Regions from separate parts of the Staphylococcus sp. TCBT05 genome, predicted to be linked through region 3. Evidence: riboswitches for the same ligand, from Rfam matches in the RefSeq annotation. Region 3 holds a riboswitch; each other region holds the start of a gene.

Region 1 (7,907 bases), 310 kb from region 3:
GAGCAAATTCAAAGGACGATATTATCGCAATTAAAAAGGAAGTTGATTTACCTATTATCGGGATTGTTAAAAGAGACTATCCTGATTCAAAAGTCTTTATCACTGCAACACGTACTGAGGTAGATGAATTACTCGACAGTGGTTGTGACGTAATTGCTTTAGATGCTACAGCCCAACCACGTCCCAATGAATCTCTTGCGGATTTAGTTAAATATATCCGTAATAAAGCACCTCATATCGAAATTATGGCAGATATTTCAACGATAGAAGAAGCCCAACACGCCGATGCATTAGGTTTCGATTATATTGGTACAACATTACATGGTTACACTGAATATACACACGGACATGTGCTATATGAAGACAACTTCCAATTTTTAAAGGATGTATTATCCAATGTACATGCAAAAGTCATTGCAGAGGGTAATGTTATCACACCAGAAATGTTACAAATTGTTGATAGACTCGGGGTACATTGTACTGTTGTAGGTAGTGCAATCACGCGGCCTAAAGAAATTACGCAACGTTTTGTTAATGTTTTAAAAAATGAATAAATATATAACAGACGCGTCTGAGACATGCCATATGCCTGATACATAAGGCACCTTGTTAATTTAGTACAGAATGCATATTAAATTATACGAAAGCGCCTTATTTTTAAGGTGTATTAATATATAATCACATATAAATTTGGTGTGTTTTGGCGAGACTCCTGTGGGAACAGGACAAGCTGAAGACTACAGGCTGAAGCTGGCCCCTAGGAAAGCGAGCCAATAATACGAAATAATAAATAAAAAGGCACTCAGATAAATTGAATTCAATCATCTGAGTGCTATTTTTTGGAATTTGTATTCCAGACTCGTTATGCTTTATACTGCTTTAGCAATAAATATTTTGCGTTTTTCCCATTGTCCTGTCTTTTTATTATAATCATCACAAGTAATTAATGTAAGTTGGTGTTGCTTTGATTGTTGTTCATCTAGCACTTTTACATCACTAGGTTTCACATCATAAATTTTTGAGATTTTGTACTTTCGCTTATCCTTCCCAACTTTAAAGTTAACGACACTGCCTTTATGTGCTTTAGGTAAATTTGAAAATTGATACGTATCCGAGCCTTCGAAAGTATGACCAGCTATAGCTATATTTTGATCATTTAATGATTCGTCTGCTTCAACTAAACTAATGCCTCGATCTAATTGTTTCGGGGTAGCGGGCCCTGGAAATACTGGCGCTTTAATTTTAGCATCAGGCACTTCAATATAGCCTACCATTTTAGATTTATCTTTGGGAATCTCACCAGAAAATTGTTGTTTTTTATCGTATTCCGTTATTTTATCTTCATCGGCTTTCTTTGTTAAATAATTATCAATATGAGGCTTAGCTAAAAAGTAAATTGCAATTAAAATAAAAATGACACCAACTATCCTTAGTAGCTTATTCATTTCTTTTATACTCCTTTAATGTTAGCACTTATATTTCAGAATATAAGTATAGCACAATACATTTAGAATTGGACTAGTCCATATGTTATTTCGCATTCCAAATATTTAAATAAATGAGGAGAATTTTTACAACAATACATTGCAGAACTTAATAATTAAGTGTTAAATAGTATTAAATCACTCATCGTAAATATCTTGGTTTAACTAAGTGTTTCATATTAATTATGAATGCCATACTTTTATAACTGTGATAGTGATTTCTAATTTACTTTAATATAAGGTGGGATGCGCTATGATACGTCATGCTAAGCAATCAGATTTACCGAATATACTAGAAATATACAACGATGCGATCTTGAATACTACCGCTGTTTATACTTATAAACCTCAAACTTTGGCATCACGTGAAACTTGGTTTGAAAATAAACTTAATAAACAAGAGCCTGTTCTTGTATACGATGAAAGAGGTGAAGCGATAGCCTTCGCTACTTATGGTACATTTAGAGATTGGCCCGCTTATCAATATTCTATTGAACACTCTATTTATGTAAATAAACATCATAGAGGAAAAGGGATTGCATCACAATTGCTGGCTGAAATCATCCAAACTGCTCGTAATAATGGCTATAGAACACTTGTTGCAGGCATTGACGCTACGAATGATTATAGTATTTACTTGCATAAAAAATTTAAATTCAAACATTCTGGAACCATTCAAAATGTAGGTTATAAATTTGATAAATGGTTAGATTTAGCATTCTATCAATTAGATTTAAATCCTTCTCAAAGTACGAAACATTAATTTGTGCTATATACATTCAGACTTTTAGCTAGAAGATTTACTTTACAATATTTATATTATTATCTCACTTTCCTAAGATGCCGTCTCAGCCTCGGCCTTCAACTGACACTGCTTCCTTAGGAGTCTCGACCTAATACTTCTCAATATTTTATACCGCTATTATTATATAATTTATAATGCGCTGTGGTTATATTTGAGTAAAGCTCATTTTCTTTTGGGATCATAAAAAGCTCCCTTCAAAGTTTACGTTTTTCAGTAACTACTTTAAAGGGAGCATCACTTCATAGCATAGTTCTCTTATTTTAAGAATGGGAATTTTCGCCCAAAACTCTATCTCTAACGGTAAATCCTACTACCTTTTGAAACAAATTCTTCAGACTTTTGTTTCAATCCTTCTTCTTTTAAATCATTGTGCTTTCTTAAATCGTGAGAGATACGCATCGAACAGAATTTAGGCCCACACATACTGCAGAAATGGGCAACCTTTGCTGCTTCAGCAGGTAGTGTTTCATCATGATATGAACGTGCCTTATCAGGATCTAGCGACAGATTAAATTGATCGTACCATCTAAATTCAAATCGTGCTCTACTAATTTCATCATCTCTTTGTTGTGCTCCTTTGACACCTTTTGCCAAGTCAGCTGCATGTGCTGCAATCTTATACGTGACAACACCTTCTCTCACATCGTCTTTATTAGGTAATCCCAGATGCTCTTTTGGAGTAACATAACAAAGCATTGCTGTACCATAACTAGCAATTTGGGCTGCCCCGATTGCAGACGTAATATGGTCATAGGCTGGTGCAATATCTGTTGTTAATGGACCTAATGTGTAAAAAGGCGCTTCTTGACAATGGAAATCAGCTAAGTCTTGATTTTCCTTTATTTTATGCATCGGAACATGTCCTGGCCCTTCAATCATCACTTGTACGTCATATTCCCAAGCTATTGCAGTTAATTCCCCTAATGTCTTTAATTCCAGAATTTGGCTCTCATCATTTGCATCATATATTGACCCGGGTCTTAATCCATCTCCAAGAGAAATTGCAATATCATAACGGCTCATTATTTCACAAATTTCTTCAAAATGTGTATATAAAAAGCTTTCTTCATGATGCGCTAAACACCATTGTGCCATGATAGATCCACCTCTTGAAACAATACCAGTTAATCTATCCACTGTTGTCGGGACATAACGTAATAATACGCCTGCGTGTATCGTGAAGTAGTCAACGCCTTGTTCTGCTTGTTCAATTAAAGTATCGCGATAAATTTCCCAAGTTAAGTCCTTAGCAGAACCATCTACCTTTTCTAATGCTTGATAGATAGGCACAGTGCCAACAGGAACAGGTGAATTTCTCAATAGATATTCTCTCGTAGCATGGATATTTTTACCAGTAGATAAATCCATAATCGTATCTGCCCCCCAATGAATGCCCCAAACCAACTTTTCTATTTCAGCTTCTATAGAAGAACTGACTGCCGAATTACCAATATTAGCATTTATTTTCACTTGAAAGTTTTTACCTATAATCATTGGTTCTGATTCAGGGTGATTGACATTATTAGGAATAATCGCACGTCCTCGTGCAATTTCTGAACGCACATATTCAGGTGAGACATCTTCTCGTTTAGCTACAAATTTCATTTCTTTCGTGATAATACCTTGTTTCGCATAATGCATTTGTGTAACATTTTGTCCTGTTTTTGCCTTTTTCGGTTGATATTTAAATGGTGTCTCGACAAATTTTTTATGATTATTAGATTTAAATCCGTTATCCAGTGAGACAATTTTCCTACCTTCATATTCCAATGTATCATTTCTATCTTCTATCCATGGTGTTCTTAATTTGGGTATACCTTTTTGCACGTCAACTGTATAACTAGTATCATGATATGGTCCTGCAGTGTCATAGACTAACACCGGTTTGTTAACCGTTGTTCCTTCTTCTGTTACTGTTGGTGAAAGTTGTATCTCTCTAAATGGAACTTGAATATCTGGATCTTCTCCACTCACCCAAATCCTTTGACTTGATGGAAATTGCTTTTTTAATTCTATTTTTTCTTGTTTCATAAAAAAAACTCCTTAGCATTTTATTATTGCTAGGAGACCTGGTCGAAAATCACATATTTAGTGAAGCGACAGTAAATAAAAGTCTACTCTATAGACTTTCCATTTATACTGTACTTTTCTGCTTCCCTACGCTGGTACTAACCAGATCAGGTTCAAAGGGTTGAGACTAATGTCTCTTTCAGCTAACAAGCACCCCTAGCAATTCTTATTAAATTCTAAATTAAACTTAACACTAATAAAAAATAATTACAAATAAATTTGAAAATTAATATAAACATAATCTAGTACAATAAAAACCTAGGATTCTGTTTAACAAATAGAATCCTAGGTACTTATATTAATGTTCTGTTCTATTTTAATGTAAGTGTTTTGCATTCCATTTATAAATCATATAATCTGCTGCTATCATCAATAAAGTAATTAATGTAAAGGCCATGGTTACATCGCCTAAGAAATGTGCACCAATACGCAAACGACTCACACACATGATAATAGTAAACATAAATGCAATAATAAACATACGCTTTTGGGCAACACGTGTTTTAAAGTAAAATGCCCAAAACATTAAATAAGCCGCATCAGTTGTATGACCAGATGGAAATGAACTGTGACCAGTATTACCATTGATTGTAAGCCAATTTGTAAAATGTGCGCCGTCATGACCAATTTCATAAGGTCTTGCTCGCCCCCATAATTCCTTCAAACTATCAATCGTTTCTAATCCTACTAATAATACAAAAAAGCTAACAAATGCAACGCGAACTAATCTTTCTATCTCTGTTTGAGTAACTTGTTGTAACCAAAATTTTGTAACAAATAATGTAATTAACATAAGTAAAATGAATGTGATTAAGAAACTTAGCCCCATTGGTAATGCATTACTGGTATCACCTTCATTACTAGCCACACCTAATGGCTTATGTCGTTCAATATTGTCCATTGTTGCAAAGATATATTTAAATGTTTCAGATACCAAAGTATTAGTTTTTATCAAAGTATAAATAAAAGATAAAAATAAAATGATATATTTAATCAATTTACTTTCAAACTTTGAAAACACATAAAAATTCAAAATAATCATTGAAAGAATCAAAATAACAGTTGGCGGAAAAAGACCTAAATCTTGAAATACTGTCCCAAAGATTGAATTTTGATTCATAAAATGTTTAGATACTGGCAAATCAATAAATAAAGCGAGTACTAAAATAATGCAAAATACAGGTAATGCAATTGCTGTGAACCTTTTTGAAATAACCATGATGCCCTCCTAATTAATATCTTTTAATAATAATTTTAATAACTATTTTATTATTCATGAATTTTATTACTGCTTAACCATACCCATTTTATGCTTATGTATGTTTGAATTAACTAAAATTTTCATGATCTTTGTAGAGATAACTGCAATCTTTTTATATTATTGGAAGCCTAAATTCCATAATGAAATTCTAAATGTGACATAACTGTTAGGTCACAATATCATTTATTCATGATATATTATTTGTGTAGCGAATATAGTTTTTTTAATTTTAAAGTTCTCCTTATTTTTATAAGCATATTTAGCTTCGCTAAATATAAAAAAAGCAGTAAATTCATGTCGACTTAAACATGAATTTTACTGCTTTTTTATTTATGATTTAACTCTAGCCATTTCACCATTTCGCTTACATTACTTACCGTTATCGTTGGTGTTGGACCGTTTACATCAAACTTTTTATTTGTTCGATTTACCCAAGCTGTATCAAATCCAAAGTTACTAGCACCAGTAATATCCCATGAGTTTGAAGAGACAAATAATATATCTTCTCTATTCATATGATAATACTCTAATACAAGTGCATAACTTGCAGCACTCGGTTTATATTGTTTAATTTCATTAACACTAATAAGTGTGTCGATATAACCACCTAGTTCTGAATTATCTATGAGTGGCATTAACATATTATCATTACCATTTGATAGTATACCTACATCAATATTTTTATCTCTTAAATTGGCTAATGATTTAGGTATCTCCTTGTAATAATTTAAATTAAAAAACGCTTCAAACAATCTATTAATATCTTCTCTATTATATTGAATATCATAAACATTTAAAGTATGTCGTAGTGAGTCTTTCGTCAATTCATCAAAAGGGATATATCTTTGCATAACCTGCCTCATAAACATATGTCTTAATTGAGTCTTTTGCCATAACTTAGTAATCTTTGTTGCAGTATCTTCATCAAACTCAATCATTTCATTTTTTAATGAATCCATATCAAACAAAGTACCATACACATCAAAAATAATAGCCTTATACATACTTTCCCTCCTCTGCAACTCCATAAAAATGAAACTTACTTATTATTTTACACAATAAACACACATTCAAAACAATTTAGAATTAAATTTGTTTACGAATCTTGTAATTTTAGTTAATTTATTATCAATAAATATTATATTTGTTCGACAACCACTCTGTATACCACCTAATTATTGATTGTAAATTTTATGTAAATTATATTAAACCAAGCTTTAAATCATTGATTAGTTGGCAATATAAAAGTAAGAGAGGAGGCTGGTTGTTATGAGAAAAATATTTTTCGTCGATTTGTTTAACCTCTTTATTATTACGCTCGGATACATGACGCTTATCTCATTAACGCTACTTGCATTTGATCTTTTTGAAATTAAAACAACCGGTTCAGTATTTTTAGAAGGCTTAAGTTCTATTACAATTTTTAAAATTTATAGCAATTCCATCTTCAATGGTCTATTTACTCTATTCTTAGTCATTACGATTATTTTATTTCTTTACAAAGCATATGATCTATATAGAAAAGACAGCAAATAAATCTTATTATAAGTTTTCTCATTCGTTTAATCTGACAATTCGTGTACCCTTAATAGCAAACAGCTCAGTTAAAGTCCAGAATAAATTAAATAACAAAATAATTGTATATTGTATTAGAAGATTATTAGTTATATAATATTGTGTGAGGATGTATTTTATGTGTTATAAACGGCTATTTAACTTGCCATCTATCATCATAGTTATATTCCATTCCCAGAATTAAACTTTATGCACCCATTTAAACAAAGTAAATAACACAACATTCTCAGTATAACTTCGTTCCTATGGACGAAAATAATAAGAGATCTAAAGTCACTTTCAGGCAGTGTTTTTAGATCTCTTTTTTTATCTTTTAACATATTAATGCTAAGATTATACGTTTATTACTACACCACTTCAAATTATTATTAATTTACTTACAATTTTTGAAAAATTCTCCGCAAAAGTGCTATTTATTAATTTATATCGTCACTTTAATAATAATGTGGGATTATCATTCTTTTTTCTTATTACAGATGTACAATGATTTTATTACTATTAACTGATAGTTCTAATTTCTGACTTAGGTGGTATTTATGATTAGCTCATTAACTGTAAGAAAAGATTATTCAACTGAATTTACGCGCTGCATAAACCAAATTATTATACTACTTCCATTAAATAAACCATGTAAGGTTAATTTAAATGGGATTATTTTGTCCGTTGATAATGGATTAATTATAAATAATTCAGATTTATATCAAATGATTAA
Region 2 (7,907 bases), on a different contig from region 3:
GTCACCTGGACGGAACGTTGGTAAATCTGTGCGTAATTGTGATTGTGTTACTGCTTCGATTAATTTGTGATTACTCATTATTTATTCTCTCCTTCAACCTATGTTCTTGCCTCGACAAAATATAGCAGCGGATCATAGTGATTTTTCGTGTATTGCACACTTAAAATATATTAGCATATCGCTAATCATTTTTCAATTGCTTTTTATATCTTTCAATAATCTCGCGGTCTTTATCTGTTAACTGATAGCTTTCAAGTAAATCCGGTCGTTTTTCGTAGGTTCTAATTAGTTTTTGTTCATGACGCCACGCATCAATATGCGCATGATTTCCAGAAACTAACACGTCAGGTACGCCTAATCCTTTATAGTCTCGAGGTCGTGTGTATTGTGGAAACTCTAATAAGCCATCTTGAAATGAATCATCCTCATGTGATTGTTGATTTCCTAACACGCCTGGTATCAATCGTACAATAGCATCAGTCATGACCATTGCTGGCAATTCACCACCAGTAAGCACATAGTCACCCATAGAAATTTCATCCGTCACTAAATGTTGCCGTATACGTTCATCATACCCTTCATAGTGACCACAAATAAATACAAGATGCTCCGCTTCGCTTAATTCTTGCGCGATATCTTGGTTAAACGGACGACCTTGAGGACACATTAAAATCACACGTGTGTCTGGGGTCTTATCAATACTTTCCATTGCATTGAATACAGGTTCAGGTTTCAATACCATGCCTTGACCACCACCAAATGGATAGTCATCAACTTGACCATGTTTATTTTCAGCAAAATTTCTAAAGTTTACAGTATTTACCTGTAACACTGATTTCTCTTGAGCACGTTTTAAAATCGAATGACTCAAAACGCCCTCAAACATTTCTGGAAAAAGTGTTAAAAAATCTATTTTCATTAATCTAACAATCCTTCCATTGGTGTTATTGTGATACTTCTACCTTCCACATCGACATCTTTAACCACATCAGCAATATACGGAATAAGATATTCTTTATTACCTTTAACAACCCAAACATCGTTAGCACCAGTTTCAAATATTTCTGTCACACGTCCAATTGCAGTTCCTTCATCATCAAATACAGTACAACCTATTATATCTGAATAGAAATATTCATGTTCGGCTAATTCTATCTCATCATGATCACGTTCTTGTAATAATGTTGCACCCTTTAAATATTCTATATCATTAATATTATTAATTCCTTCAAACTTAAGCATATGCAAGCCTTTATGCATTCTGTGGCTACTAATCTTAAACGTTTCTGCTTCTTTACCCTCAGCTTGAATTATTACAGATTCTCCCGGTTGGAATCGAGTATCTGTAAAATCAGAATGTGATTTAATCTTAATTTCACCTTTAACACCATGTGTGTTTACAAATTTACCAATTTCAACTTTCATTATTTTTCCTCCGTCATCATTACAACTATCTTCATAGGTAATGAAACTAAATAAAATTCGTAATCCATTATAACATGGATTGAGATAGCTGTAATACGTTATCGTATAGAAGTAGTGTTTACTAAAATAAATAAAAATTATTCAAGTAACTCGAACAACTAATACAGTATTTCTTATTAGCAAGCCGCTAATTTCAGGCAATAAGTATTTTATTTCTAAGCTTAATATTACGGCTTAAATCACCCTATTTACCGTTTAGCCTTCAAATTCAATATTGACCAATAAAAAAAGATGATTTCTACTTTAGATAAAAGTAAAAATCATCTTCTAGACTATGTTATAACCTTCTAGTTCTAACATATTTAAAATAAATCAATACGTTCGATTTATTATTATTTTTGTTCGTCGAATTTTTTCAAGATACCTTCTCTTGATAAGATGTTACGTACAGTATCAGTTGGTTTTGCACCTTGTGATAACCATTTTAATGCTAATTCTTCGTCGATTTTAACTTCTGGTGCATTTACATTGTTAGGGTTGTAAGTACCGATTTGTTCGATGTTACGACCGTCACGTGGCGCACGAGCATCAGCTGCTACAATACGATAGAATGGATTTCTTTTTGAACCTAAACGTGTTAAACGTAATTTAACTGCCATTTATATTCTCTCCTTTATGTTCTTAATATTTTTATTTTCTACAAGAAATAATATTAACAGTTCTGTAGTACTTTGTAAAGAGTTTTTTCTTTACCAATATTGAATCTATATTTTTAAACTGTGACTTTTAGTCAATCACCTGATTTGTATTTAAATTTAAACTTTTGCACAACTTGACATGCTTTATTAAAAGCTATACATTGAAGTTAAATTAAATAACGCATGCACTAGGGGTGTTTTTTAAAACTGAGATGAGCAAAACTCAAACCCTTCGAACCTGATCTAGCTAAGACTAGCGTAGGAAAGTGTTACCAATATGATAATGAAACTGATAGTCTTTTTTGACGTATTCATATACTTTTTGATACACAACTTTCCTAGAGAGGGTTGTGTATTTTTTTATTTAATAAATCAATGATGAGGTGAATATATGACTAAAACAATTTTAATCACAGGTAGTAGCAGAGGGTTAGGTGCAACGATAGCAAGAACATTAGCTACACAAGGTCATAATGTAATTATAAATTATTTTAAAAGTAAAGACTTAGCTAAACAACTCGTACGTGAAATTGGTGAATCACAGGCTATCGCTTTACCAGCAGATATTACTGATAGAAACCAAGTTGATGAAATGATTGCACATGCAACAGAACATTTTGGGCAAATAGATGCGGTGGTAAATAATGCGCTTGTAGGATTTAAATTTGACCCCACAGCACAAAAAGCATTTATAGATTTAAGTTGGGATGACTATCAACAACAACTCGACGGCACGTTAAAAGGAGCATTCAATGTGACTCAAGCAGTCATTAAACAATTTATCACAAGAGAAACAGGAACAATTGTTTCGATTGGTACAAACCTTTATCAAAATCCAGTCGTACCCTACCATGAATATACCACTGCAAAAGCAGGTTTAATAGGATTCACACGAAATATCGCCGCTGAATTAGGTCAATATGGTATTAATGCAAATGTTGTATCTGGCGGTTTACTAAAGACGACTGACGCAAGTGCAGTGACGACACAAGAAGTATTTGATCTTATTGCTCAAACCACGCCATTAAGACAAGTCACATCACCTCAAGATGTAGCAAATATGGTAAGCTACCTCATTTCTGATCAAGCTAAAGGGATAACCGGTCAGAACTTTACAGTTGATGGTGGATTAACAATGAATTAAGAAATGGAGGATGAATCATCTTATGACACAAACTCGTCAACTTAACATCGGTGTACTAATTTATGGATGCGGTCATCATCAAGCGGCTTGGCGTATGAGCAATTCAAGTGTTGAACGTATAGGAGATATCTCGTATTATCAATCATTAGCTCAAATTACAGAACGTGGATTATTTGATGCGATATTTTTTGCAGATAATCAATCTTTTCCAGCACAATCACCAAGTGATATGCCCGCATTTTGGTTTGACCCTTTGGTCAATTTAGCTGCAATAGCCCAAGTTACGCAACACGTTGGCTTAGTTGCAACGATTTCCAGTACCTTTGCTAATCCATATACAGCAGCTAGACAACTCTTAAGTATTGATCATATGAGTAACGGACGTGCAGGTTGGAACTTAGTAACATCTATGACTGATTTAGAAGCAGCAAACCACAGTATGGAGCGTCTACCAGATCATGATACGCGCTATGAAAAAGCAGACGAATTCGCTCAAGTCATGAATCTGTTGTTAGATTCGTGGACAACGGCAGATTTCTTACATAATAAAGCAGAAAATACTTTAATCAACGCTGATGCAATTCAGCCAATTCATTTTAAAGGTCATTATTTCGATGTCCAAGGACCACTAACAACACCTGGAAGTCCTCAAGGCAAACCCATTGCAATGCAAGCTGGTGCCTCAGATCAAGGTATCACGCTAGCAACTAAGTATGCAGATGCTGTCTATGCAGTCGCTTGGAACCTAAAGCAAGCTACAGCATTTCGCCAAAAATTAAATAACAAATTAACATCGGTTGGAAAACCAACGAACAGCTTAAAGGTGTATCCAGGTTTAGTTACCTATGTCGGAGAAACTTATGCTGAAGCTTACGCCAAAAAACGTCAATTGGACGAGTCCTTAGCCATTGATACAGCATTAAATCAATTAAAGTTCTTTATTCGCCAAGATTGTCATAGTTGGGATTTAGACGAACCTATTCCACCATTACCACCTGTAGAGAACTTTACAGGACCCAAAGGTCGTTACCAAACTGTACTAGAAATTATCAATGATAAAAATCCTACACTGCGTGAATTATTGGGTTACCTTAGCGCTGGTGGCGGACATTTAACGTTGATAGGTACACCTACTCAAATCGTTGACGAAATGGAAAGATGGTTTAATGCTGGTGTTGCAGACGGTTTTAACTTAATGCCACCGGTGTTCCCTAATAGTTTAGAAGATTTCGTTGATTATATCGTACCTGAATTACAAAAACGAGGACTTTATCGCATTGAATATGAAGGGACTACATTTAGAGAAAATCTTGGACTTTTGTAAAAATATTTCTGTAACTTTAACACATTGAAATACAATGCATTCAATTAGTATAATTAACTATGATTACATGTAGTAGCATTACAATAACAAGTGTACTATTGTTCTTGATAACCATTGGTTTATTACTCACATTAATAGTAATAATTCCATAGATAAATCAGCAATATGAATACAAAACATAAATAAAAAACCCCTTCAAAGTTATCAAATCATTGATTACCTTGAAGGGATTTCTCTTTTTCAAATTAATAGTAATATTGCAGAATTAGGTTAGTGGATTCAACTATCATCAAGCACTAACATTGTTTATCGCACTTTATTGATTGTTAAACGGTTAAATATCTTCTAGGACTAAACTACTAAGCAAATTGAATTAGAATGGTAAGTTCATACCATTTAACATATTCTCCATTTGCTTACGTTTACCTTTTTTACCTTTTCCGCCACCAGAAAATTGTTTCATCATTTTCTTCATATCATTAAATTGTTTCATCAATCTGTTCACTTCTTGTACTGAACGTCCTGAACCTTTAGCAATACGTTTCTTACGTGATACATTTAAACTATCTGGATCATTACGTTCAGCCGGTGTCATAGATTGAATAATCGCTTTAATATGGTCGATCTGTTTCTCATCCATATTTAAGTTATTGATACCTTTCATCTTGTTCATTCCAGGAATCATTTTCATAATATCATCAAGCGGACCCAGGTTTTTGACTTGGTCTAATTGTTCCAAGAAATCCTCAAGCGTAAATGATGAAGTGCGCATTTTCTTCTCAAGATCCTTAGCTTTATCAGCATCGACATCTTGTTGAGCCTTTTCAATTAAACTTAGCACATCACCCATACCAAGTATTCTTGAAGCCATTCTTTCCGGATGGAATGGTTCCAATCCATCTAATTTTTCACTCATACCCACAAATTTAATAGGTTTTTGAGTTACAGAACGAATTGAGAGTGCTGCCCCACCACGTGTATCACCATCTAATTTAGTCAGTGTTACGCCTGTTAATTCAAGTTGCTCATCAAATGATTGCGCTACATTTACTGCGTCTTGACCTGTCATGGCATCCACAACTAACATAATTTCATTCGGTTTCGTAATTTCTTTAACATCTGTTAATTCTTGCATTAACGCTTCATCAACGTGTAAACGTCCAGCTGTATCAATAATTACAAAATCCAAATGCTCTGCTTTAGCATGTTGAATTGCATTTTCGACAATTTGTTGTGGTTTAACTTGATCTCCTTCACTATAAACAGGAATATCAATTTGCTTACCAACGGTTTGCAATTGGTCAATTGCTGCAGGTCTATAGATATCAGCTGCTACGAGCAATGGTTTTTTATTATATTTCTTTCGCATTAATAACGCTAACTTACCAGCTGTAGTTGTTTTCCCTGCACCTTGTAAACCTACCATCATAACTACTGTTGGTGGTTTATTTGCCATTGTTATCGTTGAGTTTTCCCCACCCATCAATTGAGTCAGTTCCTCTTGTACGATTTTGATTACTTGTTGACCAGGTGTTAATGACTTCATTACATCTGATCCTAAAGCTCTATCTGATACAGTTTTGATAAATTCCTTAACAACTTTAAAGTTAACATCGGCTTCTAATAACGCCAATCGCACTTCTCGCATCATAACCTTAATATCGGCTTCAGTTACTTTACCTTTGCCTCGAATCTTTTGCATTGTGTCTTGCAAGCGATCGGATAATCCTTCAAATGCCATATCAAATACCCTCCTTTTTGCTTTATATTAATTTATGCTTATTCTAAATCTTCCAAAGCTTGTATATATTGTTTAATCTTCTCAGAATCATTTACATTTAATTTCATCTGTTCGTATATTTCTTGTCTTAATTCAAAATTTTTATATAAACCTAACTTTGTCTCATAATCTTCAACTAGGTCGCCAGTTCTTCTAATATTATCATACACTGCTTGTCGACTCACATCAAACGTATCAGCAATTTCACTCAACGAATAATCTTGCAAATAAAATAATTCGAGATAATTGCGTTGTTTCTTTGTTAATAGTGCTTGATAAAAATCAAACAAGTAATTCATTCTAATCGTTTTAATTAAATCATTATTTTGGCTCATCTGATCGACCTTCTACTGAACCAGTGTTAAGTTGATCAGACGTCAACTCACTATCCCCATCTTCAGACACTTCTACATTTTGTTCAATCATATCTGCAAATAAACCGTAAACATAACTTTCTGGGTTAAATGGTTGTAAATCATCTAATTTTTCACCTAATCCAACATATTTAACAGGTATGTGGAGCTCATTTCTAATCGCTAATACAATACCACCTTTAGCAGTTCCGTCAAGTTTCGTTAGCACAATACCTGTCACGTTTGTAACTTCTTTGAATGATTTAGCTTGTGAAAGTGCGTTTTGACCTGTCGTTGCATCTAAGCACAACAAGACTTCATGAGGAGCATCAGGTACTGCACGACCAATGACACGTTTAACTTTTTCAAGCTCATTCATTAGGTTGGATTTATTTTGTAAACGTCCAGCTGTATCACAGATTAAGATATCGACACCCTTACTTTTGGCTGCATTAATTGCATCATACATCACTGCAGCAGGATCTGAACCTTCACTTTGGCTCGTCACTTCTACACCAACACGCTCTCCCCAAACCTTAAGTTGCTCTATTGCACCTGCTCTAAACGTATCACCTGCGGCAAGCATTACCTTTTTACCTTCAGCTTGATATCGATGTGCTAATTTACCAATTGTTGTTGTTTTACCAACACCATTGACACCAACCATTAAGATGACATTCAATCTACCATCTTCTAGATTCATGACTTCTGAATGTTCATCGTCTTGATGATAAATTTCAACAATTTTTTCAACAATAACTTCACGTAAATCTTCAGTCTCAGTGATATTTCTACGCTTTGCTTCATCGCGTAATTCTTCAACTAATTGCATTACAGTATTAAATCCGACATCTGCCGTAATTAACATTTCTTCTAATGCTTCAAAGAAGTCTTCATCTACTTTACGGTAACGCGCGATTAAGTTGTTAAGTTGGGCTTGGAAATTTTCACGAGATTTTTCTAAACCAGCTCTAAACTTAGCACCTAATTGCTGTGCTTCTATTTCTTCAAAGTCTTCAATCGAAATCAAACCATCTTCATCAAAGTCTGCTTCTTTTAACTTTTTCGGTTTCTTCTTTTCCTTTTGCTCAACTTGTTCAGCAACCTCTGAATCTTCTTGAGGCTGTCCGTCTGATTCTAATTGTTCTAATTCTTCTTGTTGCTTTGGTTCTTCACTTGAACC
Region 3 (7,907 bases):
CATCTATTATTTTGACAGCAATCACCAAGCTTATAATAAATTAAAGGTTAACTAGTGGAGCTTGATGGTTATCATGAGGAGGTAACACTGAGGGTTGTCTAACGTGAGACATGCGAGATGCTCAATAAATGTTGCTATATCAATGTTTTAGAGTTATGAGAAATGAATGATAATGTCGATGCATTATTTAGTAAATGTTTTACATGAAACATTTTTCAAATTATTGAGAAGTAGTATGTATATATTAATTGGTTTTGTCCGGTCAAATTTATGGTTATTAGGTTCCCTTTTTATTACAAACGTAACTATCTCATGTATAATTTTAAGCAAAGGGGGTTATGTTGTGAGTGAAATGTTATATATTTTAGAAACGGTATTATTGCCTATTTTTATTATGATAATTTTAGGATTTATACTGCAGCATAAATTTGATTTAGATTTAAACACTTTAGCAAAGTTAAATATTTATGTCTTTGTACCTGGATTTATTTTTGTTAAATTCTATAAGACTCACTTTGCTTTGAGTTTATTATTTTACATAGTTGTATTTTTTGTATTATACATAATTGTTTTATATATCATTGGGCGATTACTTGCTAAATTTTCAAAAGGTGACAAAGGGGAAGTAACTACTTTGACTAACAGTGTGCTCTTTTTTAATTCTGGAAATTATGGTGTCCCGGTAAATGATCTTGTATTTAAAGGGGATCCATTAGCAATGTCTGTTCAGGTATTGGTGTTATCCATGCAAAATATCTTTACCTTTTCATACGGTGTGTTCGCAATTCAATCATTGCGTATCGGAAAGTTAAAGGCACTATTGGGTTACTTTAAAATGCCTGTACTTTATGCCTTATTATTGGCAATCATCTTGAATTATGCGCATGTTCCCATCCCTAAATTTATCTGGACACCTGCAAATTACGTGGCAGACGCTATGATTGCGATTGCTTTGTTGATGTTAGGTGCACAAATTGCGAGAATTAAATTTAGCTTTAAATGGTCTGCAGCATATGCCTTTATTTTTATAAGACTAGTAATTGGACCAATTATTGCCTGGGGAATTATTGAATTGATGGGACTTGAGGGTGTGATTGCTCAAGCGTTATTCATCACTTCTGCGATGCCAACGTCTGTCAATAGTTCTGTGATTGCCCAAGAATATGATAATCACCCAGAGTTAGCAGCTGAAATTGTCTTTTTATCCACGTTATTAAGTTCTGTGACAGTTGTTGTGGTCATCTACTGCTCAAAGTTATTATTTTAAACCGAATTAATGAACTCATATGCAGTGAATTTATGCTGAATATGCAGTGTTCAAGAAATACTTAAGCATAATCTAACATAGGAATATGTACGAAAAAATGGAGTAGTATCAGTAAATCGATTTGTCCAATCGACATCTGTACTGCTCCATTTCTTTATATCTAAAGCATATGTTTAAGTACAACTTTAGATATTATATTAAAATGCTATAAATTTAAAATTTTACAACAGAATATTGCTTTAATACTTTTTTGAATGGACTTGGTTCACTTTCGCCGCTTTTAATTTTTTTATTCATTTCTTTATGTTCTTCGACGTGTTCAGGTCTTGCTACCCAAGTTTGGAAATCTTTTTTCTCTTGCCACTTACTAACAATGACATATTCAACTTCATCAGCCTTTGATTTCGTCCACACTTCAGCATCAATGAGCCCTTTAACGTTGTCGTTTAATTCAGCTAAATTCTTTTTGGCTTTATTGTATAATCTATCTTCATTTTCTTTATTTGTAGAAAATGCGACTTCTGTAATAAACATGTATTTCCTCCTAAAGTTAAATATTTATTAATGCTAGCACTTTTAAATTTTTTTCTCTAGTAATTTTAATTGAATTTGATTTTTTATTTAAACGTGTTATAAATATGTCGTATAAAAAATTAAAACGTATAACATGCTATTTTTTATCAAAAAAATACTTTGAAAAGGGACGATGCGCGTGATTGATGCAGTATTAGGAATTGATATAGGCACTGGTTCTGTAAAGGTTATAGCTGTAAGTAGGCAAGGAAAGGTCATACAAACTGTGAGCGAAGATTTAAAAATGATTCAACCTCAAGCAGGATATAATGAACAACGACCTGATGATTGGGTAAGTGCGACGATTCAGTGTATTAAAAAAATACTACAAGATCCGGAAATGGCGAATGTTAAGGTACATGGTATATCATTATCTGGTCAAATGCACAGTCTTGTAATACTTGATCAACACAATCAACCTATTCGTAATGCAATCTTATGGAACGATACTAGAACGACTGAACAATGCGTAGAAATAAGGCAGAAATTGGGGGACTATGTGTTAGAAAATCCTGTTTTAGAAGGATTTACGTTAACGAAATTATTATGGATTAAAGCAAATGAACCTGAAAACTGGGCGCAAATTGCTACATTTTTATTACCCAAAGACTATGTTAGATATAAATTGACGGGCAATCTTCATATGGAGTATTCGGATGCATCGAGCACTCTGCTCTTAGATCCTGTGCTAGAAACGTGGTCGAAAGAATTGGCCACGCACTTTACTGTAGATCACATACTTCCGAACCTGGTGGCATCAGAGGATTTTGTTGGCTATGTAACTCCAGAATTAGCTCGGAAATTAGGGTTGGAAGAGGATGTAGCTGTCTTTGCTGGTGGAGGAGATAATGCTTGTGGTGCCTTAGGGGCAGGTGTTATCAAAGACGAACAAACGCTATGTAGTATTGGAACTTCTGGTGTTGTATTAAGTTGTGATAGTAATGCAAAGACTCATTATCGACATAATTTGCATTTTTTCAAACATGTTATCCCTAATCAATCCTATGTGATGGGTGTCACACTTGCTGCGGGTGATAGTCTCAATTGGTTGCGTAGTAATATCTTGTCTGATGTATCATATGAGCAAATTTTTAAAGAGGCAAATGCATCGGATATAGGGAGTAATGGTTTGTTATTTGCGCCTTATTTATCAGGCGAACGGACACCCCATGGAGATTCGAGTATACGTGGTAGCTTTATCGGGCTCAGTGCATTGCACACTAGGGGTGATATGGCACGTGCAGTAATAGAGGGTATCACCTATTCCTTGTATGAGTCCATTTGTCTATTAAGAGCAAAGGGTAAGGCAATATCAGAGGTGGTGGCCATTGGTGGAGGCGCTAAAAATGATTTCTGGTTACAACTACAAGCAGATATGTTTAATGCTAAGGTAAAGCGATTGAAGTATGAGGAAGGGCCGTGTATGGGAGCGGCTATACTCGCGATTAAAGGTCTAAATTGGTATAACAATTTAGATGCTATCATGGAGTCATTTATCTGTTTTGAGCAAGTATTCTATCCGAATCAGAACAACCACGAACAATATCAACAATACTTTGAGGTGTATAAAAAAATATATACACAAACGCGTGAATTGACTTCAAGTTTGTTGTCATTATCAAAAAAATAAAAATTTGTTGCTTGAAAATTAAATTTGAAAACTATAGCATAGAGTTAACTTATAATTTATCAAGTGAATTAAGTTGAACTTGAAAATAAATACATAATGAGTTAAGTTTAAATTAATTATATATGTCATTTACATGTGACGTATGCAAGTTTAAAATTTCATAGAAACCACTGGAAGTGCCTTTATTAAAGGCTGAGACCGATGTAGTGACATAGGGATTCCTTGAACCTGATCCAGTTTGTACTGGCGTAGGAAAGTGGCGTTATAAACAATTAGTATTCGTTCATTCAACGTTATTTTTCTACACAGAAAAATAACGTTTTTTTATTTATTAGAGGTGAAAGGCATGTTTGTAGCGATAACAGCAGATAAATATTTAGCAAGAAAGGATATAATGCATTATTTAGCTATTGAAGCACATATTGATTATTTGATTGTTAGAACTCCAATGTCATCAGACGAATTGGTTGATTGGATTAATATGTTGCTACAGTATCAATTTCCTAAAGAAAAAGTAATTATTCATGAAAATATAGATGTTTTAAATCGTTGTGCTTTAACCGCGATTCATTTTAAAGAACATAATAATCAAGATTTATTTTTTAAACAGCGCTTTCCACATATTCAGGTGAGCAAGTCAACGCATCATAGTAGGATGGTTGCTGAGGCAGCGCAACGTGGTTTAGATTTTGTCTTGTTTAGTCATATCTTTGAAACGAAATCCAAGCCAGGCATAGCACCACGGACAACTGACGAAATTAATGCGGCATTGCAATATGATATTCCAGTGGTCGCGTTAGGTGGCATCAATCATCGAACAATTGCTCAGTTGCCAAATGGCTTTGATGGTATTGCAGGCATCTCACTTTTTGAAAAAGATAATGTTGCACATTTAGATCAATTGAAGGAGGTGTGGCATGCGTATGTATGATGTCATCATTATTGGTTCGGGTGTTATGGGCATGTCGGTAGCGAGAGCATTGAGTGAACATTCGGTCCATGTAGCTATAATTGATCGAGATATACCTGGCATGCATGCCTCGTATAAGGCTGGTGGGATGTTAGGTGCACAAAATGAATTTACTCAAGAATCAGCGCTCTATCATATCGCGCGTAAATCACAACAAATGTTTCCAACACTAGCAAGTGAATTATTGGATGAAGTCGCTTTAGATATTGAATATTTAAACAGTGGCTTAATTAAAATAAGCGCCTCGAAAGCTGATGCGCATGACATTCAATTGCAGTATCAATTTTTAAAGCAATATAATGACCAGATTGAGTTGCTAACGGATTCAAGATTATGTGAATTGACCAACGATAAGGTTATGAACAATGGCAAACAGGCGATGTATATACCGGACGATCATCAAGTCAATGCTAATCGATATACGAAAGCACTGCTTGAGTCTATAAAAAGGCGGAACGTGGAACGTTGTTATCATACGGAAGTGCATCATATTGAATCACTTAAACAAGGTTACAAAGTGAAGACACAGAATGGTTCGTTTTATGGTAAAAAGGTTATCGTCGCTGGTGGTGCATGGAGTGGTAGGTTAGTGTCACCCCACTTACAATCGCATAATGTTACAGGTGTCAAAGGTGAAGCGTTACTCGTAGAACACCCAACATTGAATTTGAATACAACGTTATTTATGACGAATGGTTGCTATATCATTCCAAAGTTACAACACCGTTACATGATTGGTGCTACAAGTTACTTTGATGATTACTCTGTCGGAGTGTCGTCGGTAGGAAGAGATTGGCTCTTACATCAAGCATCGACTATTGTACCTCAATTAAAAGATAGTCAGATGCTACATGAATGGTCCGGAATACGACCTTATAGTAAAGAAGAACGTCCAGTTATGGATGAGGTGGCGCAAGATTTGTTTGTTATCACAGGGCATTATCGCAATGGAATCTTATTATCGCCATATATTGGTGCTTTGATGTGTGAATGGTTATTAACTGGGCAACGTCCAGAAGATTTACAAGATTTTAGAATTGAGAGGAGTGTTGACAATGCAATGCATTATTAACGGTGACAGCTTTAAATTTAGCAAAGAGTTAAATATTCAAGAATTGATTCAAGAAATGGGATTAGATGAAAATCGAATCATCGTTGAACACAATGAAGAATTGATTCAACGACAACAGTTTCCTGTTCAAGTGGTAAGAGATCAAGATTGTTTAGAATTATTAGAGTTTGTAGGAGGCGGATAAGATGATTGAAATTGGTAAATTTAAATTAAATTCGAGACTATTATTAGGTACTGGCAAATTTGAGAATGAGGATATACAACAACAAGCGATACAAGCATCAGAAACTGAGGTGTTAACATTTGCAGTACGTCGAATGAACCTTTATGACAAAGATTTACCTAACCCACTTGCTCAAGTGGATTTATCAAATTTTGTGACCTTCCCTAATACTGCAGGAGCAAAAACTGCACAAGAAGCGGTACGTATTGCTGAAATTGCGAATCATGCTGGTGTATGTGACATGATTAAAGTTGAGGTGATTGGAGATGATGAAACACTGTTACCTGATCCAATTGAGACTTATGAAGCTTGTAAAATATTATTGGAAAAAGGTTATACAGTATGCCCATATATTTCTAATGATGTCGTGTTAGCTAAACGATTAGAGGAATTAGGTGTCCATGCGATTATGCCGTTAGCTTCTCCAATAGGAACGGGTAGAGGCATTAACAACCCATTGAATTTAAGATATATAATAGAACGTACAAATGTACCGGTGATTGTAGATGCTGGGATTGGTTCTCCAAAAGATGCTTGTCATGCAATGGAACTAGGCGCTGATGCAATCTTATTAAATACGGCGATATCAAGTGCAGAAGACCCAGTTAAAATGGCAGAAGCGATGAAGTTAGGTATCAATGCGGGTAGATTGAGCTTTGAAGCTGGAAGAATCCCAGTGAAATATACAGCACAAGCATCTAGTCCGACTGAAGGAATTGGATTTTTATAATGAAAAGATACCAACGTCAAGCGATTTATGCACCATTTGGTAAACATGGGCAAAGTCGACTTGAAAACACTCATATCATGATACTTGGTGCAGGTGCGTTGGGGAGTCACTGTGCGGAAATATTAACTCGGATGGGTGCAGGCAGTCTAACCATCATTGATATGGATGTCGTTGAAACATCCAACCTACATCGTCAAGCGATATTTGATGAAATGGATGCTGAACAATTGCAACCAAAAGTAATTGCCCTTGAAAATAAATTAAAGTTGATTAATAGTAATGTGAAAATCACTGCGCTATATCAAGAGCTCACTAATAACAATATTGAAAATTTATTAAAGACGTATCAACCGGATATCGTAATTGATGGAATGGATAACTTTACAATGCGCTTTCTTATTAATGAAGCATGTCATAAATGCCAAATACCTTGGATATATGGAGCGGCAGTGGGAAGTAAAGGTTCAGTGTATGCCATTGACTATACGGGACCTTGCTTTAAATGTTTATTAGAGACCGTTCCTCAAACAGGAGAGAGTTGTGCAATCAATGGTGTATTGCCACCAGTTATTTATCAGGTTGCTAGTATGGAGGTTTCTGAACTATTGAGGTGGCTATCTGGTCATGGCTTTTCTAAAAAGTTAATCACGATGGATAGCTTTACTATTGATGTGAAGACATTAAATATTAGTGGGTTAAAGCAGCATCAGTGCCCAGTCTGTAAACGACAACACTATGAATATTTAAATCAGCCAAGGACCAAACACGTTGAAAAGCAATGTGGGAATACCTATCTATTGCGTTTCAACCCTTCAGTGTTTAATTATGCAACGCTCTTACCTACTACAATTGTTAAGCAAAATGACTTTGCTAAGTTGATGACCTATCAAGGTTATCAAATGACATTATTTAAAGATGGTAGAATGAACGTTTACGGCTTAGACGAAGAAGCGGATGCACAACAACTTTTCCTTACTTTGAATAAAAGCGTTAAATAATCTATTAAATGATTGTAATCAAAAAATCGAATAGGCATTAAACACTAAAAAGACTAAACTCTACTGCTAATTTCCTATTTTCTAACTTTATGTTTTATAACATAGTGATTAAAGTATGGGAGATTGATAGTACTCAAGTATTTATTTAAATATTGACCGTGAATAATAATTGAGTGCAATCGTAGTGACTTTGTAGATAACTTAGTCTTTTTTTATTATGTAAATAAAAGAAATTTGTCATTGCAACTAAAGTTCAATAATCCTTCATAAAGTTTTGGCAAATTTGTTAACAGCCCTAATCCAGTTTGAAAACACTATATATTGTGTTTTATATTTAACTAAGACACAACATATAGGAATGAGAGGGGATCAAATGAACAAACTTGAACAAGATTTAAAACGATTAATAACAAAGGACCCAACGGTCGTTAACGAAAATGCTAA

What was found. A riboswitch is a leader RNA that binds a small molecule or an ion and turns the genes downstream of it on or off. The one in region 3 is predicted to bind thiamine pyrophosphate.
Region 1: linked by a shared signal. The riboswitch ahead of thiC (phosphomethylpyrimidine synthase ThiC) and the one ahead of ACY191_RS02545 (thiamine phosphate synthase) in region 3 are both predicted to bind thiamine pyrophosphate.
Region 2: linked by a shared signal. The riboswitch ahead of ACY191_RS10180 (3-oxoacyl-ACP reductase) and the one ahead of ACY191_RS02545 (thiamine phosphate synthase) in region 3 are both predicted to bind thiamine pyrophosphate.

What each region holds. Positions count from the first base shown of each region.
Region 1 covers NZ_JBUQDQ010000005.1:864,017-871,923, reverse strand. Annotated here, with positions in the region: gene ACY191_RS03870 (N-acetylmannosamine-6-phosphate 2-epimerase) at 1-554, shown strand, start outside; gene srtA (class A sortase SrtA) at 870-1,445, opposite strand; gene ACY191_RS03860 (GNAT family N-acetyltransferase) at 1,738-2,247, shown strand; gene thiC (phosphomethylpyrimidine synthase ThiC) at 2,584-4,320, opposite strand; TPP riboswitch at 4,427-4,527, opposite strand; gene ACY191_RS03850 (phosphatase PAP2 family protein) at 4,676-5,578, opposite strand; gene ACY191_RS03845 (haloacid dehalogenase type II) at 5,947-6,624, opposite strand; gene ACY191_RS03840 (hypothetical protein) at 6,890-7,156, shown strand; gene ACY191_RS03835 (helix-turn-helix domain-containing protein) at 7,732-7,907, shown strand, end outside.
Region 2 covers NZ_JBUQDQ010000038.1:646,862-654,768, forward strand. Annotated here, with positions in the region: gene rplS (50S ribosomal protein L19) at 1-78, opposite strand, end outside; gene trmD (tRNA (guanosine(37)-N1)-methyltransferase TrmD) at 182-919, opposite strand; gene rimM (ribosome maturation factor RimM) at 919-1,425, opposite strand; gene rpsP (30S ribosomal protein S16) at 1,818-2,084, opposite strand; TPP riboswitch at 2,304-2,405, shown strand; gene ACY191_RS10180 (3-oxoacyl-ACP reductase) at 2,515-3,267, shown strand; gene ACY191_RS10185 (LLM class flavin-dependent oxidoreductase) at 3,290-4,591, shown strand; gene ffh (signal recognition particle protein) at 4,965-6,332, opposite strand; gene ACY191_RS10195 (putative DNA-binding protein) at 6,371-6,706, opposite strand; gene ftsY (signal recognition particle-docking protein FtsY) at 6,693-7,907, opposite strand, start outside.
Region 3 covers NZ_JBUQDQ010000005.1:552,314-560,220, forward strand. Annotated here, with positions in the region: gene ACY191_RS02530 (AEC family transporter) at 344-1,267, shown strand; gene ACY191_RS02535 (antibiotic biosynthesis monooxygenase family protein) at 1,481-1,801, opposite strand; gene xylB (xylulokinase) at 1,980-3,470, shown strand; TPP riboswitch at 3,633-3,742, shown strand; gene ACY191_RS02545 (thiamine phosphate synthase) at 3,817-4,401, shown strand; gene ACY191_RS02550 (NAD(P)/FAD-dependent oxidoreductase) at 4,394-5,512, shown strand; gene thiS (sulfur carrier protein ThiS) at 5,496-5,696, shown strand; gene ACY191_RS02560 (thiazole synthase) at 5,698-6,465, shown strand; gene ACY191_RS02565 (ThiF family adenylyltransferase) at 6,465-7,463, shown strand; gene nrdD (anaerobic ribonucleoside-triphosphate reductase) at 7,747-7,907, shown strand, end outside.